2 regions of the Brevibacillus sp. BC25 genome follow, and region 1 is predicted to be linked to the other one. Evidence: riboswitches for the same ligand, from Rfam matches in the RefSeq annotation. Region 1 holds a riboswitch; the other holds the start of a gene.
What was found. A riboswitch is a leader RNA that binds a small molecule or an ion and turns the genes downstream of it on or off. The one in region 1 is predicted to bind thiamine pyrophosphate.

Region 2: another riboswitch for thiamine pyrophosphate. It lies ahead of thiC (phosphomethylpyrimidine synthase ThiC); the one in region 1 lies ahead of thiS (sulfur carrier protein ThiS).

The regions. Positions count from the first base shown of each region.
Region 1 covers NZ_AKIX01000128.1:220,551-224,572, forward strand. The annotation lists gene PMI05_RS28200 (acetylornithine deacetylase) at 1-517, opposite strand, end outside; gene PMI05_RS28205 (thiazole synthase) at 510-1,283, opposite strand; gene thiS (sulfur carrier protein ThiS) at 1,289-1,492, opposite strand; TPP riboswitch at 1,692-1,802, opposite strand; gene PMI05_RS28215 (kinase-associated lipoprotein B) at 1,844-2,227, opposite strand; gene PMI05_RS28220 (DHHA1 domain-containing protein) at 2,261-3,472, opposite strand; gene PMI05_RS28225 (hypothetical protein) at 3,554-3,781, opposite strand; gene PMI05_RS28230 (LysM peptidoglycan-binding domain-containing protein) at 3,878-4,022, opposite strand, start outside.
Region 2 covers NZ_AKIX01000117.1:11,078-15,099, forward strand. The annotation lists gene PMI05_RS25560 (Ku protein) at 1-733, shown strand, start outside; gene PMI05_RS25565 (cation diffusion facilitator family transporter) at 793-1,674, opposite strand; TPP riboswitch at 1,923-2,035, shown strand; gene thiC (phosphomethylpyrimidine synthase ThiC) at 2,184-3,938, shown strand; gene PMI05_RS31185 (hypothetical protein) at 3,954-4,022, shown strand, end outside.

The sequences.
Region 1 (4,022 bases):
CACGCTCAATAGCGACCAATGTCCCCGCTTCACCTGCTTCTTCTCCGATGACGGATTGAAAGAGCAGATCACCTTGGAGCTCCACTCCGTGTTCGCGCAGCATTTGGATCGCAAACAAGCTCGCTGCGAGTCCGCCTTTCATATCCGCAACTCCACGGCCGTACAGGCGTCCATCCTTGCCATGTGTCAGAGCAAAAGGTGGATAGTTCCACCCCGTGTCATTTCCGACTTCAGCTACATCGATATGCCCGTTGACAATCAAGCTGTTTGCCTGTGTAGAAGCAATCCCTGATAACCGACCGACGATATTGTCGTCTCCTGGATATACCGTCCAGCGATCGACCTCGAATCCCATCGCTTGCAGTCTGTTGGCGATTACTCCTTGTGCGGCATCGCTGTTTCGCGCGGGAGGACTTACAGTCGGATGAGAAACGAGCTCTGCCAATAATGCGAACAGCTCTTCTTTGCGGCTGGCAATGGATTCTACCGCTTCTGTCAGTCGATCCACTCTACTCAATCATCCCTTCAATCGGGCTACTTGCGGACGCGTAACGCTTTTTCGCGATACGGCCTGCCAGGAAGCCTTTGCGACCTGCTTCCACTCCGAGCTTCATCGCTTCTGCCATCAGGACAGGATTTTCAGCGAGGGCGACTGCTGTATTCAACAAGACACCGTCAGCACCCAGCTCCATCGCTTTCGCGCAGTCCGCTGGCGAGCCAATTCCTGCATCCACAATTATCGGTACTTTGGCATCCTCGATAATAAAGCGGAGGTTGTTTTCGTTGACAATCCCTTGTCCGGAGCCAATTGGTGACGCACCTGGCATAACCGCATGTACGCCAACCTCTTGCAGACGTCTAGCAAGAATCGGGTCGTCATTGGTGTAGGTCAGTACGATAAAGCCTTCTTCCACCAAGATTTTCGAAGCCTCGAGCGTGCCAATCGGGTCGGGGAGAAGTGTTTTCGGGTCTCCAATAACTTCGACCTTGATCATGTCACACAGGCCAGATGCTTTAGCCAAACGGGCAATGCGCACTGCTTCTTCTGCTGTATAGGCACCTGCTGTATTTGGTAGCAGGGTGAATTTTTTCAAATCGAGTTGTTCCAAAAAGTTTGGTTCTTGCGGATTTTCCAAATTCAAGCGACGAATCGCAAATGTCAAAATTTCTGCTTCCGACACCTCTACTGCTTTCCCTTGTGTATCCAAGTCAGCGAATTTACCTGTCCCGAGAAGCAAACGGGAACGAAACTCGTAAGGTCCAATTTTCAATGTATCCATCATGATGATCATCCTCCTCCGACAAAATGAACGATTTCTATGCGATCTCCGTCTGCAATCGGTGTTTGTTCGTACGCTGAGCGGTCAATAATTTCACCATTTCGCTCCACGACGACAATCTTCTCTTGCAGGGAATAAGAAGCGAGCAAGGCCCGCACTGTCGTGATCTCTTCCGCCAACTCTACTTTTTTCCCATTCAGCTGAACAATCATTGATTACCTCCTTCTACTGGAAAAAAAACGGCTTCTCCCGCCTGCCTGAGTCGATTCAGACAAACAGAAGAAGCCGTATACCCATCCCATCTCACGGGACGAATGGCATAAAAAAACCATCCGCCTCGGATGGTTGAGTGAGATCTTATCATGCATGCACGCAAACAAGCATAGTTCCGCTCGGATGCAACACGTGATACTGATTCCAAATACCTCTTCCTCCGCTGGCATGACCCAGGTCAGGTTCAACGGTCAGTAACACACTCGTTACAATCTCAGCCAACGTTGCTTGGCTCCCGTTTGGTAATAAAGCTATGCAATTGTCGTACATTCGAGTACTACAGTAACACTCTATTTCGTGTTTGTAAAGGCTTCCTTGTGCATCTTTTCCAGCTCAAAAAGACAACGCTCTGCCCAAGCTGCCATTTTCGCAAGCTTTTCCATTTCTCTCTCCATCGCCTGACGCACAGATTCCTTATAGTCTGGAATCGCGCCATTATAGCGAATGACACCTTGGATAGGCGTCATGAATTTCTCCATGTAAGAGAGTGCTGGACGCTGGTGAAACAGCGGCACCTCTACTTCATAGGAAGAATGCAAATCGCCTTGCGTCGGGTATTTGGTAACTGCCAACACTTTTACAAGCAGCTTCGAATCGTGGATTTCCAATACTTCTGTAATATATTCACCCGTTCGCTGTGTAACGCGAACGATATCTCCCGGATTCCAGTTCATCGCGGTTTCCTCCTTTTATTGAATCGAGTTCATTTACATTAGTAAGGCTTCCAGCAGTTTGCGAGCATGCAGCAATACTTCTTCCGCATCCACTACTGACTGACCGCCACCCTGTGCCATGGCAGGATTTCCCCCACCTTTTCCGTTTATGACCGGCAAGGTTTCTTTCAACACTTGATTGATGGCTACGTTGACTTCTTGCCCACGAGCAAACACGACTTGCATTTTGTCTTCGGTAGTAGCCGCCAAAAGGCAAATCGCATCTGGCGCCAGAGCAGTAGCCAGCTGTGCGAACTGTTGAAGCTGTTGAATGGTTTTGTCTGTGAAGGTACGCATAATGAGGCGAGAATGACCGAGTTGGCTAGCAGCAGATAGTTGTTGATTGACTTCCACTTCTACGAGTTGCTTATCCACTTCTGCCAATTTTGCCTTCAAGGCGTCGCGTTCTGCAAGGAGGCGTTCCGTCTGTGCGATCAGTTCCCCTTCATTGGTAGCGAGCAGCTTCGCCGTATCACGAACGACAGCCTGCTTTTGGTTGTAGTCCCGCAAAGCTCGCCAGCCACAGATGAATTCCAGACGAATGTTTCCGCGGTGTCGCTCCCAGCCCAAGATCTTGATCATCCCGACTTCGCCCGTACGCGCTGGATGTGTGCCTCCGCATGGGTTGTAATCAAAATCAGGTATCATCACGACACGAATATTTTCAGTAACGGTCGGCTGTTTTTTCAATGGTAGCGTTGCCAACTCTTCGTCATCAACGAACCGCGCAATGATGGGATGGTTTTCCAGAACAATCTGATTCGCTCGCTTTTCTACCTTCTCCCATACATCCGCTGTCAACTCATCCAGTCGTACATCAATGGTGACACGTTCTTTGCCCAAGTGAAAGGCAACGGTCTCCGCTTGCACCACTTCCAGGAAGGACGCAGATAAAATGTGTTGACCAGCATGCTGCTGCATATGATCGAAGCGGCGGTCCCAATCGATGTGACCCGTTACTTCCGCTATGCTTTCGGACAAGGGAGCTTCCAGTCGGTGACGAATTTCGCCATCTAGCTCTTCCACATCTACCACACGAATCTCTTCCAATACACCCAGATCGGAAGGCTGACCGCCTCCAGTAGGGTAAAATGCCGTTTGATTCAGTACCACGTAAGGTGTCCCATCTTGCTCAACACCAGTTCTCGTCACCTGGGCCGAAAACGTTCTTGTATAGGCATCCTGATAATAGAGTCTGTCGTCCATCGTTACTCCTCGCTGCATGGAACCATGGTTCCAGCCTGATTCTCCCACTAGGGGGCAATACGAAAAATGTATGTATCAAGCTTAGCCAAACAAGTGATCCATTTGTTTCTCACGCTCTTCGCGCTCCTCTGGGCTTGCCAGGTCATACTTTTTCAATAAATGAAACAGCTCGTTTAGACGCTCTTGGCTGTGTTCGCCATTCAACTGATTTTTGAATTGACTCACACGCAACTCCGACAGATGTGGAGCTTGTTCTGCCAGTTTTTTGAGTACGTCCTCATGGCTGTGATCCAATTTGCATTCTCCCATGATTTCTCCCCTTTTCCTTACTGTCATCTTCATCATACCATGATTTTTCATCCAAAAAAAAGGCGTACAACCCACGATGGAATGTACGCCAGATGACTATGCACGCTTACGGACGCGAAAGTTCTCCTCGATCAACAGCCAATTTTGCGGAAATGGCAAACCGAGTTTCCAGTAGCTGACGCCTCTCAAACCAAGCTGTTTAACCAGATTGAACTTAGCTTGGATCGACCGCGCATCCTCA
Region 2 (4,022 bases), on a different contig from region 1:
TGATGATCTGGAAGCCATTACGCCAGAAACACGCAGAGCCATTGAAATTATCGACTTCGTAGACTTGGCGGAGATCGATCCGGTTTATTTTCATAAAAGCTATTTCCTATCCCCACAGGATACTGGTGAAAAAGCATACGCCCTGCTACGCTCCGCCATGGAACAGACAGGCAAAATCGGCGTTGCACAGGTGACGATGCGCAATCGGCAGAGCCTGGCCGTTATCCGACTGTATGAGCATTGTATTATGCTGGAGACGATCTTCTATCCAGATGAGGTACGTCCCGTCAGTCAAGTACCTGCCTTGCCAGAAGCCACTGTACCGTTGGCCGAAAATGAACTGAAGATGGCAACTGAGCTCATTAGCAATATGACGATCGCTTTTGATCCGGCAAAATATACGGATGAATATCGATCCGACCTGCAAAAACTGATTGAGAAAAAACTGGAGGGCCAGGAGATCGCCACAGCACCTACCGTGGCAAGAACCAATGTAATTGATCTCATGCAGGCCTTAAAAGAAAGCTTGGAGACTACAGCTGGTCAAGCCGCAGTGCCCATCAAAATCGAGCCCGAACCGACTCCGTCAAAGCCTGCGCGAAAACGTACCACTGCTGCCTCCTCGTCCGAAAAAGAGCAGGCATCAAAAAAGGAGACTGCAGCCAGTCTGAAAAAGACTACGACTACTTCTACAACCAAAACACTGCGCAAAAAGAAGGCTACCCCTGTTTAATTGCACCTAAAAAAACCTGCCCACTATGGACAGGTTTTTTGCATTTCACATCATGGAATCTAGTTTGGCACCATCTTCCGGCATGGTTCAATATGGATATGAACGGCGTTAATACGGTGAATCTTGCGCATCTGTTCTTCAATTTTCTCGGTGATGGTGTGGCTCTCCACCACATTCAGACCTGGATCTACATGGATCACAACATCCACCAGCACGCTGCTGCCATGGTAGCGGGCTTTGATGTCACTGATATCCTTAACTCCCGAAATCGAGGAAATGGTAGCCCGCAGGTCCGCAAGCTCGCTCTCGTCAAAGCCATCTGTCAAACGGTGAGTTGCTTCCCTGAAAATGTCCCAAGCAGTCTTCAAGATGATGAGACCAACAACAAAAGCAGCTAAAGGATCAAGCCAGTGCAATTGAAATTGTGCGCCAGCTACCCCGATAAACGTCCCGATACTGACGAATGCGTCTGAACGGTTGTCAGCGGCCGCTGCATTTAATGCTTGGCTGTTTGTTTTGATGGCGAGCTTTTTATTATAGCGATAGACGAAAAGCATAATGACTGCAGTCGCAAGTGCTGTCCACCCTGCCAACAGGTCAGGAGCCTCATGCTTTGGGTCCAATAAGGATGGTACGGCATTCGTAACGACTTGAACTCCGACAAATAGCATAATAAATGATGCGACAAGTGCTGAAATCGTCTCCGCCCGAAAATGACCATACGGGTGATCTTTATCAGGTGGTTTCCTTGCAATACGAAGCCCGATCAAAACAGCAATCGATGCAACGACATCCGTTGAGTTGTTAAGACCGTCGGCCATTAAAGCTTCCGACGCAGTGACATACGCAACTCCTATTTTTAATACAGAGCAGAATATGTAGGCGAAAATACTTACCCACGCTCCACGTTCTCCTTGTTTTAGATCCGAATAGACATCCATTCCTCATCACCTCAAAATACTTCTCCATCCTGCTTCGACAACGAGAAAAATCAAAGCGCTGGAAGCAGTTGCTTTTTTTCGAACTTCATCGTAACAGATAGGATTCATGTGGGTCTACAGAAACAGTTTTAGTCCGATTCATGAGAATAGGGGGGAGGAAAATGTGTTGCACACCCGCAATTTTCCCATTGGAAAATTTTCCTTGAAATTAAATGGACTTCCCGTTATCCTATTCTTGCAATCCAAAATAAAAAAAGCACGGGAGCTTGGAAATCACCAGGCTGAGAGGATGGTACTGTGCCATCGACCGTTGAACCTGAACTGGGTAATGCCAGCGGAGGAATGTCATATACGACACGAAAAGATACGTGTATTTTAGGATACCCGTTTCTTCTCTACTCTCGCGTTGGCGTCGCATGTTGTTTATGCGGCGCTTTTTCGTGGGATGTTTCTTTCGCCTCCCTAAACGGTTCTCACTTTCGTGCAACCAAAACAAGGAGGTTTTTCTTATGTCATTGGTGTCATCTTTTCCAGGCAGTCGCAAAGTATACGAAACAGGTAGTCGTGCGGACATCCGTGTCCCGATGCGCGAGATTTCCCTTCATCCTACCGAAGGATTGTCTGGTTCCACACCCAATCCTCCTCTTCGCGTGTATGATACGAGTGGCGAGTATACCGCAACAGGTTACGTCCCTGACATTCAAGCAGGACTGCCCTCCATCCGCCACAAGTGGATCGATGAGCGAAATGATGCGGAAACGTATGTCGGTCGCAAACCACAACTAGTTGACGACGGCATCCGAAACGAAGAAAAGGTAGCCACCCTCCCTACTTTCCCTCGAGAGGGCTACAAACCAAAACGGTCAAAGCCAGGGAAAAATGTTACCCAGCTTCATTATGCCCGAAAAAATATCATCACACCGGAAATGGAATACGTTGCCATTCGCGAGGGTGTCTCCCCTGAATTTGTACGGGCAGAAATCGCCGCTGGACGTGCGATCCTCCCTTCTAACGTCAATCATCCTGAAAGCGAGCCGATGATCATTGGCCGCAACTTTCATGTCAAAATCAACGCCAACATCGGAACGTCGGCCGTTAGCTCTTCGATGGAAGAAGAAGTTGAAAAAATGATTTGGTCGGTCCGTTGGGGCGCCGACACCATTATGGACCTCTCGACGGGAAAACATATACACACTACGCGGGAGTGGATTATCCGAAACAGTCCCGTTCCAGTCGGTACCGTCCCGATTTATCAAGCACTTGAAAAAGTTAATGGGAAAGCCGAGGATTTGACATGGGAGGTTTACCGAGACACCTTGATTGAACAAGCAGAACAAGGCGTTGATTACTTCACGATTCATGCTGGTGTTCTATTGCGCTACATTCCTATGACAGCTAACCGTGTTACCGGTATCGTCTCTCGCGGCGGATCGATTTTGGCCGCATGGTGCCTGGCCCATCATGAAGAAAACTTCTTGTATACGCATTTCGCTGAAATTTGTGAAATTCTGAAGGCCTATGACATTTGTGTATCCCTCGGAGATGGATTACGTCCTGGCTCTATCGCGGATGCGAATGACGAGGCGCAGTTCGCAGAGCTTGAGACATTGGGAGAACTCACAAAAATTGCGTGGGAACACGACGTACAAGTCATGATTGAAGGACCTGGTCACGTCCCGATGCATCTCATTCGCGAAAATATGGATAAACAGTTATCCATTTGCCATGAGGCTCCTTTTTACACACTTGGGCCGCTCACGACAGATATCGCACCCGGCTATGATCACATTACTTCAGCGATTGGCGCCGCCATGATTGGATGGTTCGGAACAGCGATGCTCTGCTACGTAACGCCCAAGGAGCACCTCGGCTTACCCAATAAAGAGGATGTCCGCAACGGTTTAATCGCATACAAAATCGCAGCGCATGCCGCTGATCTCGCAAAAGGGCATCCGCGGGCAAAACAGCGAGACGACGCCTTATCCAAAGCTCGTTTTGATTTTCGCTGGAACGATCAATTCAATTTGTCCCTGGACCCAGAGCGCGCTCGCGAATATCACGACGAAACATTGCCAGCAGAAGCCGCCAAATCCGCTCATTTTTGTTCCATGTGCGGACCTAAATTTTGCAGCATGAAAATATCGCACGACATTCGTCACATCGCCAATCAAGAAGGGTCTGCCCACGATCCCGCTATTCTTGCAGGGATGCAGGAAAAATCGCGTGAGTTCCGCGAACAGGGAAGCCGTTTGTACCAGTCGTAATGAAGGAGGATGCCTATGGAGGAAGCTAGTCGTTTACGTGAAAAGATCAGTCGATTAGAAGCTGAGCTAGAGCAATCTAAACAA